2 regions of the Stenotrophomonas genospecies 3 genome follow, and region 1 is predicted to be linked to the other one. Evidence: riboswitches for the same ligand, from Rfam matches in the RefSeq annotation. Region 1 holds a riboswitch; the other holds the start of a gene.
What was found. A riboswitch is a leader RNA that binds a small molecule or an ion and turns the genes downstream of it on or off. The one in region 1 is predicted to bind glycine.

Region 1 (5,209 bases):
CTTGCCTTTGCTGTAGGCGAACTGCTGGATCGGGCGGATCGCGTACTCGTGCAGCACCGCCTCCCATCCCTTCAACCGTGGGCTCTTCCAGTTGCCATAGGCGCGGCGCACGTTGGCCACGCCGTAGCGGGCGACTTCAGCCAGGACCTCGTCGATCTTCGAGGCCGGCGCGTTGTCGGCGTCGATCAACAGGGCGATGCGCTTTTCCGGTTCGCTCATGGGCTCCTCACGGGCGGTTGCCTGAACCCGAGTATCGCCGATCCATGCGGGCGCTGACGTGACAGGGCGCCATCGTGCGAAGATGCCAGGCGCTTCCCCCAATGCCCCCACTGGAGTGAGTCGATGAGTCGCGAGCGCGTTCCCCATCTGGTCGTTGTCGGCGGCGGTTTTGCCGGCCTCTGGGCCACCCGTGCCCTGGCCCGCGAGCGCATACGCATCACCCTGGTCGACCGCCGCAACCACCATCTCTTCCAGCCACTGCTGTACCAGGTGGCCACCGCCGGCCTGTCCGCGCCGGACATCGCCGCGCCGCTGCGCCACATCCTCGGCCACCAGCGCAATGTGGAAGTCCGCCTCGGCGAAGTGGTGACCATCGACAAGCAGGCCCGGCAGATCCGCATGGCCGATGGCAGCACGCTGGACTACGACAGCCTGCTGCTGGCTACCGGCGCCACCCACGCCTACTTCGGCAACGACCAATGGGCCGATGATGCGCCCGGGCTGAAGACGCTGGACGATGCCATCGCACTGCGCCGCAAGCTGCTGCTGGCGTTCGAGCGCGCCGAGGCCGAGCCGGACCCGGCGAAGAAAGCGGCGTGGTTGAGCTTCGCCGTGGTCGGCGGCGGCCCCACCGGTGTTGAACTGGCCGGCACCCTGGCCGAAATCGCGCGGCATACGCTGCGCAACGAGTTCCGCCATATCGACCCGGCCAGCGCCAAGGTGCGGCTGGTCGAAGCCGGCCCGCGCGTGCTGTCTTCGTTCCCGGAAGTGCTTTCGCTGAAGGCACGGCGGCAACTGGAAAAACTGGGCGTGGAAGTATTGACCGGTACCCCGGTGAGCGACATCGACAGCCAGGGCTTCAAGCTCGGCGATCAGTTCGTGCCGGCCCGCACCGTGGTCTGGGCCGCCGGCGTGGCCGCTTCACCGCTGGCGCGCACCCTGGACGTGCCACTGGACCGCGCTGGACGCGTGCAGGTGCAGCCGGACCTGACCCTGCCCGACCACCCCGAGCTGTTCGTGGCCGGCGATCTGGCCGCACTGAATCAAGCCAATGGCAAGCCGGTGCCCGGCGTCGCGCCCGCCGCCAAGCAGATGGGCAAGTACGTGGCCGAGGTGATCCGCGCGCGTCTGCATGGCAAGGCCGCACCGGGGCCGTTCAAGTACGCCGACTTCGGCAACCTGGCCACCATCGGCCGCATGGCCGCGATCGTGCACCTGGGCCGGCTGCAACTCTCGGGCGTCCTCGCCTGGTGGTTCTGGCTGGCCGCACACGTGTTCTTCCTGATCGGCTTCCGCAACCGCATCGTGGTGCTGCTGAACTGGGCCGTGGCGTACTGGAGCTACCAGCGCAGCGCGCGCATCATCTTCGGTGATGACCAGGAAGACCGGCGACCGAGGCGCTAGGGCCGAAGACGGACACGGGTTCTCTGCCTGGGAGTAGATCCACGCCATGCGTGGATGAATGTCTGTGCAGGCCGCATGGAGCTCAGCCACGCATGGCGTGGCTCTACTGCCTCATCAGGCCGCCGGGCACTCGCCGTTTCGACCAAACCCGGCAGAGGTCTTCCTTTCTCGCAGTACCGGCAATTGAAAGCCAAGCTCTACCTGCGGCACGCATCGCTCTACCGCGCCTTCGGTTTCGGGTACCACAGCGCGTTGACGATGACCCAGCGCTGGTCGAAGCGCCCCATGTGGAAGTAGTCGACGAACCACGGCGTTTCCAGCCGTACCGAGGCCGCGTTGCCGGTCACGTCCAGCACCGTGCAGCGGCGGTCCCATTGATCCTTCGGGGTCTTCAGCGCGCCCTGCTTCGTCAACGAGACCAGCTCTTCCTTCGACATGCGGCGCAGGCCCAAGCGTTCGTCGGGTGTATCGCCGAGGACCGCGCGCTTGGCCAGGTCCGAGTGCAGGGAGCGGGCGACGCGCTGCGGGTCGGCCTCCAGCTGGCCGTCGACGTAATCGTGGCAGGTGGCTTCGATGGCCGCGATGGTGGCCGGGTCGGCGGCAGGGCTCGTTGCTGCGGAAAGAGCGAACAGCAGGGCAATCGTGGACATCCGGGTCTCCGGCTCTGGGCGCGGGGCGATCATCGCATGGGCAAGCCGCATCCACGCATGGCGTGGATCTACTGCATCAGGCCCATTTCGTCGACGCTCAGCTGCATGTACAGGAACGCGGCCGCTTCGTCGGTCATCGGCTGGCCCTGCGGGAAACTGTCGAGCCAGGCGGAGATGCGCGCATGCCGATGCTTCAGCGCATCAGCTATCGCGCGCTTTTCCGCGTCGGTGGCATGTTCCCGCATCTCATCGCGCAGCAGGTCATCGCCGATGCCCCATTTTTCGGCCAGCGGGATCAGGTCGACCAGATCGGGCGGCACCTGGTCGCGGCGCAGGTGGATGGGCTCGGGCGTGTCCGGGCCGCGCTGTGCGGCCAGTTCGGCGGCGCTGCCGATCTGCCCGTGCTGCAGCGGTGGCGGAGTCTGGGCGCAGGCCGACAGGGGGATACAGAACGTCAACATCAGCATCCAGCAGGATTTCATCGGACCGCTTCCTGTGTCGATGGATGTGGCGATGATGGCATGGCCCAGCACACCATCCACGCATGGCGTGGATCTACAGGACCGGGGCCTGCAGCCAGGCCAGCTTGCGTTCGCGCGGCTGCTGCTTGAGCTGCCACTCGGCCCGCGAGGCGGCGGCCCGGTCCGGGTACTCGCGCACGGCCAGCACGCGCAGCGGCGGCCGGGCCCGGGTGTAGCGCGCGCCCTTGCCGGCCTGGTGGGCGGCGAAGCGCGCGTCCACGTCGGTGCTGATGCCGGCGTAATAGCTGCCATCGCGGCATTCGAGCAGGTACAGGAACCACGGGCGGAGGGACGGGGCCATGCCCGGATTATGCCGTGCTGCACTGCAGCGGATATACTGGCGCCCGAATGCAGGAGAGAGGCGCCGCGCTGGCGCCCGCCGAAGGCGCAGGCTCCCATGATCGCTCAGGCCGGTGGGCTGGAATCCCACCAACCATGCATTCGACTCGCCGAGCTGGAGAGAGGTCACCGGGCACGCCCGGGACGATCCGCCGAAGGGGCACGCGGCCTACGCCGCTGAACTCTCAGGCAAAAGGACAGCGGGAGCGGCACCGGTCATCGTCATCCCGTCATTGCGCAGGCAGTGGCGGTAGCCGCGCATGGCCGGCCCCACCGCGCCCGGAGCCTGTCCCATGCTGCTGTCCATCATCTACCTGATCGCCATTTCCGCCGAAGCCATGACCGGCGCGCTGTCCGCCGGCCGCCGCCGCATGGACCTGTTCGGTGTGGTCATGATCGCCTGCGTTACCGCCCTCGGCGGCGGATCACTGCGCGACATCCTGCTCGGTCACTATCCGCTCGGCTGGGTGAAGCATCCCGAGTACCTGGGCTTCACCGTGTGTGCGGCGCTGATCGCCACCTGGGTCGCACGCTGGATGCACCACTTCCGCCGCACCTTCCTGGTGCTCGATGGCCTGGGCCTGATCGCCTTCACCCTGATCGGCTGTTCGATCGCGCGCGAGGCCGGCCATGCCATGCCGATCGTGCTGATCGCCGGCATGCTGACCGGCGCCTTCGGCGGCGTGCTGCGCGACATTCTCTGCAACGAGGTGCCGCTGATCTTCCAGAAGGAGCTGTACGCGATCATCGCGCTGCTGACCGGCGCGGCCTACCTGTTGCTGCTGCACTGGGGCGTGGCCGACGCCACCGCGATCCTGTGCTGCCTCGGCGGCGGCTTCGCGCTGCGCCTGCTGGCGATCCACTACCGCTGGGAAATGCCGAAGTTCGTCTATCACGACGAAGTGCATTGATTGTTTGTCGGTAGTGTCGGCCGCTGGCCGGCAACACGGCACACGCCCGCAGATTCCGGCAGGTTGCCGGCCAGCGGCCGGCACTACCGAATGCGTTGCATGACCATGGTCATACGGCATTGGCCGGGGTGATTGGCTACCATTGTCACCCCGTCGCTGCCGCGACGGCATCCAGCCACGCCGCGCCCGCGGCCCCGCCAGACAACTCCCTCCCCGCTGCCCGTGGTGCCGTGAACGCGCCGACGGGCCCGCATGTCCCTGCGCGCGCAGGGCGCAGGATGCCCCATGTCTGTCGCCGAAAATTCCCGCTTCCGTCGTGCCCGCCTGTTATGGGCGGTGCTGGCCATCGCCCTCGTCGCCGTTCTGGCGTGGTGGCTGTGGCCCCGGAATGGTGCCGGCAGCAGCGACGATGCGCCGGGCAAAACGGTGCCGGTACGCGTGGCACGCGCCAGCGCCGAGCCGCTGGTGCTGCGCCTGAAGGCGGTCGGTACGGTCACCCCGCTGCACAGCGTGGTGGTACGCAGCCGCGTGGATGGCGAACTGCTACGGCTGCATTTCCAGGAAGGCCAGCAGGTGAAGGCCGGCGATCTGCTGGCGCAGATCGACCCGCGCCCGTATGAAGTGAAGCTGGCACAGGCGCAGGGTACCCAGCAGCAGAATCTGGCCGAGCTGGAAAACGCTGAGCGCCAGCTGCAGCGCTACCGCGAACTGCAGAAGCAGAACTACGTGTCCGGGCAGGAACTGAGCGACCAGCAGAGCAAGGTGCGCCAGCTGCAGGGCCGCCGCCTCAGCGATCAGGCGTCTGTTGATGAAGCGCGCCTGCAGCTGCAGTACACCCGCATCACCGCGCCGGTCAGTGGCCGCGTCGGGCTGCGCCGTTTGGACGTGGGCAACCTGGTGCGCGCCAGCGATGCCGAAGGCCTGGTGACGCTGGCGCAGACCGCGCCGATCAGCGTGCTGTTCACCGTGCCCGAACCCGAGCTGCCTGCGCTGCTCGATGCCGTGCAGGCGCAACCGGCACTGGCGGTGGAAACCTGGGACCGCGAAGAACGCCGGCAGCTGGCCCGCGGCTCGCTGTCCAGCGTCGACAACCGCATCGATACCACCACCGGCACGTTGAAACTGCGTGCGCACTTCGACAACCACGATCTGGCGCTGTTCCCCA
Region 2 (5,209 bases), on a different contig from region 1:
TGCTGGATATTGCCCGCATCCCGGGCGCGGGTACGGCCATCACCCTGATCGCGGTGATCGCGCTGCTGTCGGCGCTCAATGCCAACCTCTACGGCGCCTCGCGCATGATGTTTTCGCTGGCGCAGCGCCGCGAAGCCCCGGCCGTGCTCGGCTGGACCGACCCGCGCCAGGTGCCGGTGATCGCCGTGCTGGCCAGCGTGCTGTTCGGCTTTGCCGCCACGGTGATGGAACTGCTGTTCCCGGACCGGGTACTGCCGGTGCTGCTGAACATCGTCGGTTCCACCTGCCTGCTGGTCTGGACGCTGTCGCTGGTTTCGCAGCTGGTGCTGCGCCGCCGCGCCGACCGCCTCGGCACCCGCCTGCCGTTCCGCATGGCCGGCTTCCCGTGGCTGACCGTCTGTGCGCTGGCGATCCTGGCACTGATCTTCGGCCTGCTGCTGAGCGAAGCGCACACCCGCCTGCAGTTCCTGTCGATGGTGGCGCTGACCGCCACGATCGCCGCCGGCAGCGCCATCGCGCGGCGCATGCGCGAGGCGTGACTGAAGCTGCCGGCCAGCGGCCGGCACTACCACGGGGGCTGCACATCTGCCGTGCCATCCTGATCGTGTGGGCCGTCATCGGCCCGTCGACCGGGAGTACCGCATGCTGCGCAGTCGCCCCTTCCTGATGTTTACCGGCCAGGCCGAGGCCGCCCTGGCCCTGTACGCCGAGGCCTTCGCCGATTTCCGCCTGCTGGCAATGCAGCGCCATCCGGACGGCGCCGGTGCCGGCGTGCCCGGGCAGGTCCGACAGGCCATCTTCCTGCTCGGTGGCACCCACTACCTGTGCTTTGACAGCCTGGACGTGCACGATTTCACCTTCTCACCGTCGATCTCGCTGTTCGTGGAGTGCTCCGGCGCCGAGCAGTTCGAGCGTGCCGCACGCGTGCTGGGTGAGGGCGGCCATTGGTTGATGCCGGTGGGTGACTACGATTTCAGCAACCGCTACGGCTGGGTGCAGGACCGCTTCGGTGTCTCGTGGCAGTTGAGCCTGGGGCAGATGCCGGATCCGTGATCGGATGTTTGTGGGTGTGGACCTTGGTCCACACGCGCTTATGAAAACGGCCCGCTTGCGCGGGCCGTTCTGTTTACCGATGCAGCGAGGAATCAAGCCTCGACTTCATCATCCTTGTAGGCATCGACCGGGATGCAGGCGCACATCACGTTCTTGTCGCCGTACACATTGTCGACACGGGCCACCGGCGGCCAGTACTTGCTCTGCTTCAGGCTGGCCAGCGGGAAGGCGGCCAGTTCGCGCGGGTAGGCGTGGGTCCACTCGCTCGCGGTCACCGCGGTGGCAGTGTGCGGTGCGTTCTTCAGCGGGTTGTCTTCGCGGTCCAGGCGGCCGTCTTCTATCGCGGTGATCTCTTCGCGGATCTGGATCATCGCGTCGATGAAGCGATCCAGCTCGTGCAGCGACTCGCTCTCGGTCGGCTCGACCATCAGCGTGCCGGCCACCGGGAAGCTCAGGGTCGGGGCGTGGAAGCCGAAGTCGATCAGGCGCTTGGCCACGTCCTCGGCGCCGATGCCGCTGGTCTTCTCCAGCGGGCGCACGTCCAGGATGCACTCGTGTGCCACCAGGCCGTTGCGGCCGGTGTAGAGGGTCTTGAAGTGCGGGGCCAGGCGCTTGGCGATGTAGTTGGCGTTGAGCTGCGCGACCTGGGTGGCCTTGCGCAGGCCGTCGCGGCCCATCATCGCGATGTACATCCAGCTGATCGGCAGAATCGAGGCGCTGCCGAAGCTGGCAGCGCTGACCATGCCGACCGGGCCGTTGTCACCCAGCTTGCCCGGCAGGAACGGGGCCAGGTGCTCCTTGACCGCGCACGGGCCGACGCCCGGGCCGCCACCACCGTGCGGGATGCAGAAGGTCTTGTGCAGGTTCAGGTGCGAAACATCCGAACCCCACTTGCCCGGCTTGGCCACGCCGACCAGGGCGTTCATGTTGGCACCGTCGGTGTACACCTGGCCGCCGTGCTTGTGGATGATCTCGCAGATCTCCACCACCTCCTCCTCGAACACGCCGTGCGTGGACGGGTAGGTCATCATGATCGCGGCCAGGCGGTCGCTGTACTTCTCGGCGTTGAGGCGGATGTCCTCGACGTCGACGTTGCCGTTGGCATCGGTCTTGGTCACCACCACCTTCATGCCGCACATCTGTGCCGAGGCCGGGTTGGTGCCGTGCGCCGAGTCCGGAATCAGGCAGATATCGCGATGTTCCTCACCGCGCGAGCGGTGGTAGGCGCGGATCGCCAGCAGGCCGGCGTACTCGCCCTGCGCGCCGGAGTTCGGCTGCAGGCTGACCGCGTCGTAGCCGGTGCATTCGACCAGCATCGCTTCCAGCGTGTCGATCAGTTCCTTGTAGCCCAGCGCCTGGTCGGCCGGCACCAGCGGGTGGATCTGCGAGAACTCCGGCCAGGTCACCGGGATCATCTCGGCGGTGGCGTTGAGCTTCATGGTGCACGAGCCCAGCGGGATCATCGTGCGGTCCATTGCCAGGTCCTTGTCGGCCAGCGAACGCAGGTAGCGCAGCAGTTCGTGCTCGCTGTGGTGGGTGTTGAACACCGGGTGGGTCAGGAATGCGGACTGGCGCAGCAGGCCGGCCGGCAGGGCATCGGCGGTGCTGGCATCCAGCGCGTCGACGTCCAGCGTGGCACCGAACACGGCAGCCACGGCCACGATGTCGGCGCGGGTGGTGGTTTCGTCCAGGCTGATGCCGACCGAGTCGCTGTCGATCGCGCGCAGGTTGTAGCCGGCGGCGCGGGCCTTGGCGTGGATCTCATCGGCGTGCACGCCGGTGACATGCAGGGTGTCGAAGAAGTCGCCACCGACCTGCACGCCTGCATTGCGCAGCGCTGCGGCCAGGATCGAGGCCAGGCGATGGGTGCGGCGGGCAATGCGGGTCAGGCCTTCCGGGCCGTGGTAGACGGCGTACATCGACGCCATCACCGCCAGCAGCACCTGTGCAGTACAGATGTTGGAGGTGGCCTTCTCGCGACGGATGTGCTGCTCGCGGGTCTGCAGGGTCAGGCGGTAGGCCGGGTTGCCCTGGGCATCGACCGAGACGCCGATCAGGCGGCCCGGCATCGAACGCTTGTAGGCGTCACGGCAGGCCATGAACGCGGCGTGCGGGCCGCCAAAGCCGAACGGCACGCCGAAACGCTGGCTGTTGCCGACCACGATGTCCGCGCCCCATTCGCCGGGCGCGGCCAGCAGGGTCAGGGCCAGCAGGTCGGTGGCCACGGCCACCAGGCCCCCGCGTGCGTGCACGGCATCGACCAGCGCCTTGTAGTCGCCGACCTGGCCGAAGGTGTCCGGGTACTGCAACAGCAGGCCGAAGGCTTCCGCTTCCAGCGCTTCGGCCGGGGTGCCGACGCGCAGCACGATGCCCATGGGCTCGGCGCGGGTACGCAGCAGTTCCAGCGTCTGCGGGTGCACGGCGTCGTGCACGAAGAAGGTGTCCGACTTCGACTTGGCCGAACGCTTGGCCAGGGTCATCGCTTCGGCGGCGGCAGTGGCTTCGTCCAGCAGCGAGGCGTTGGCGATTTCCATGCCGGTGAGGTCGGCGCACAGGGTCTGGAAGTTGATCAGCGCTTCCATGCGGCCCTGCGAGATTTCCGCCTGGTACGGGGTGTAGGCGGTGTACCAGGCCGGGTTTTCCAGGATGTTGCGCAGGATCACGTTCGGCGTGTGGGTACCGTAGTAGCCCTGGCCGATGAAGCTGCGCAGCACGGTGTTCTTGTCGGCGATCGCACGGATCTTCGCCAGTGCCTGCACTTCGGTCATCGACTCCGGCAGCGCCAGCGGCGCCGGCGACTTGATCTTGGCCGGCACGATGGCATCGGTCATCGCATCCAGCGACGCGTGGCCGACGACGTCGAGCATCTGCGCGATCTCGGCGTCGTTGGGGCCGATGTGGCGCTCGACGAACGCATTGTGGTGCTCGAGCTCACGCAGGGAAGGGGTGTTCTGGGACATGGCGAAGGATCCGTCAGGAAAGGGCACACGCACGGGCACAAGCCGCCGGTCGGCGGTCTGCGGGGCGCCCCTCTGTCCTTTTGCCTGAGAGTTTAAAAGCGCGGCGGACCGCAGCTTCGTGCCCCTTCGGCGCCGGATCGAACCGGTCTCTCCAGAGTTCTGTTACGGGTGGTATCGGGCCTGAGCGATTACGGGCGTTGCGCCTTCGGCAGCGGTGTTCCGCTTCTCCCACCGTGTTGCCCGCTGATTATAGCCCGTTGCGGGCCCGCCGGCCGCCTCCAGGCATGGCCGCCGCGCCTGAATGGCCGATGGCCCGGTCGTGCGTTTTGTGCACCGCTGCATGGCATCGGGCGCAATCCCCACCTATGATGGGCGGATACCCGAATTCATCTGGCGCCGTCCCTGCAGAAGGGGACCGGCGCCCGCCGTGCGTGCCGCGCATGGCCCTGCCGGACGCCTTCCCCATGACCGCCGCTGTTGCTCCCTCCACCCGCCGCATGGCCCTGCTGCTCGCCGGTCTGGCCATGTTCGGTCCGTTCTCGATCGACACCATCTTCCCGGCGTTCCCGCAGCTGGCCCAGCGCCTGGCGGTGGACGAAGTGGCGGTGCAGCAGACCATCAGCGTGTACCTGCTGTTCTACGGCCTGATGAGCCTGGCGCACGGCCCGCTGTCCGATGCCTGGGGCCGCAAGCGGGTGATCCTCGGCGGCCTGGTGGTGTTCGTCGGCGCCTCGGTCGGCTGCGCGCTGTCCACCGACCTGACCACGCTGCTGGCGTTCCGCGCGCTGCAGGGCCTGTCGGCGGGTGTCGGCATGATCGTTGGCCGCGCGGTGATCCGCGATCTCTACCATGGCCACGACGCGCAGCGCCTGATGAGCCAGGTGTCGATGCTGTTCGGCATCGCCCCGGCCATCGCACCGATCATCGGTGGCTGGATCCTGCTCAGTGGCGCCGGCTGGCCGCTGATCTTCTGGTTCCTGGTGGTGTTCGGGCTGGTCCTGCTGGCGGCCACTGCACGCTACCTGCCGGAGACCCATCCGGTTGAAGCGCGCGTGCCGTTGTCGCCGCGCACGTTGATGCGTGATTACCTGCGCATCGGCTTCAACCCGCGCTTCCTGCGCCTGGCGCTGGCCGGCAGCATCGGCTTCGGTGGCATCTTCCTGTACATCTCCTCGGCGCCGGTGTTCGTGATGCAG

Region 2: linked by a shared signal. The riboswitch ahead of gcvP (aminomethyl-transferring glycine dehydrogenase) and the one ahead of ACX9OT_RS02305 (trimeric intracellular cation channel family protein) in region 1 are both predicted to bind glycine.

The regions. Positions count from the first base shown of each region.
Region 1 is NZ_JBTMUR010000001.1:506,317-511,525, forward strand. Features, by position in the region: gene ACX9OT_RS02280 (NYN domain-containing protein) at 1-219, opposite strand, end outside; gene ACX9OT_RS02285 (NAD(P)/FAD-dependent oxidoreductase) at 343-1,623, shown strand; gene ACX9OT_RS02290 (nuclear transport factor 2 family protein) at 1,842-2,273, opposite strand; gene ACX9OT_RS02295 (hypothetical protein) at 2,342-2,734, opposite strand; gene ACX9OT_RS02300 (GIY-YIG nuclease family protein) at 2,829-3,095, opposite strand; glycine riboswitch at 3,136-3,225, shown strand; glycine riboswitch at 3,239-3,342, shown strand; gene ACX9OT_RS02305 (trimeric intracellular cation channel family protein) at 3,427-4,044, shown strand; gene ACX9OT_RS02310 (MdtA/MuxA family multidrug efflux RND transporter periplasmic adaptor subunit) at 4,330-5,209, shown strand, end outside.
Region 2 is NZ_JBTMUR010000006.1:4,679-9,887, reverse strand. Features, by position in the region: gene ACX9OT_RS09470 (amino acid permease) at 1-539, shown strand, start outside; gene ACX9OT_RS09465 (VOC family protein) at 643-1,053, shown strand; gene gcvP (aminomethyl-transferring glycine dehydrogenase) at 1,146-4,013, opposite strand; glycine riboswitch at 4,076-4,178, opposite strand; gene ACX9OT_RS09455 (multidrug effflux MFS transporter) at 4,478-5,209, shown strand, end outside.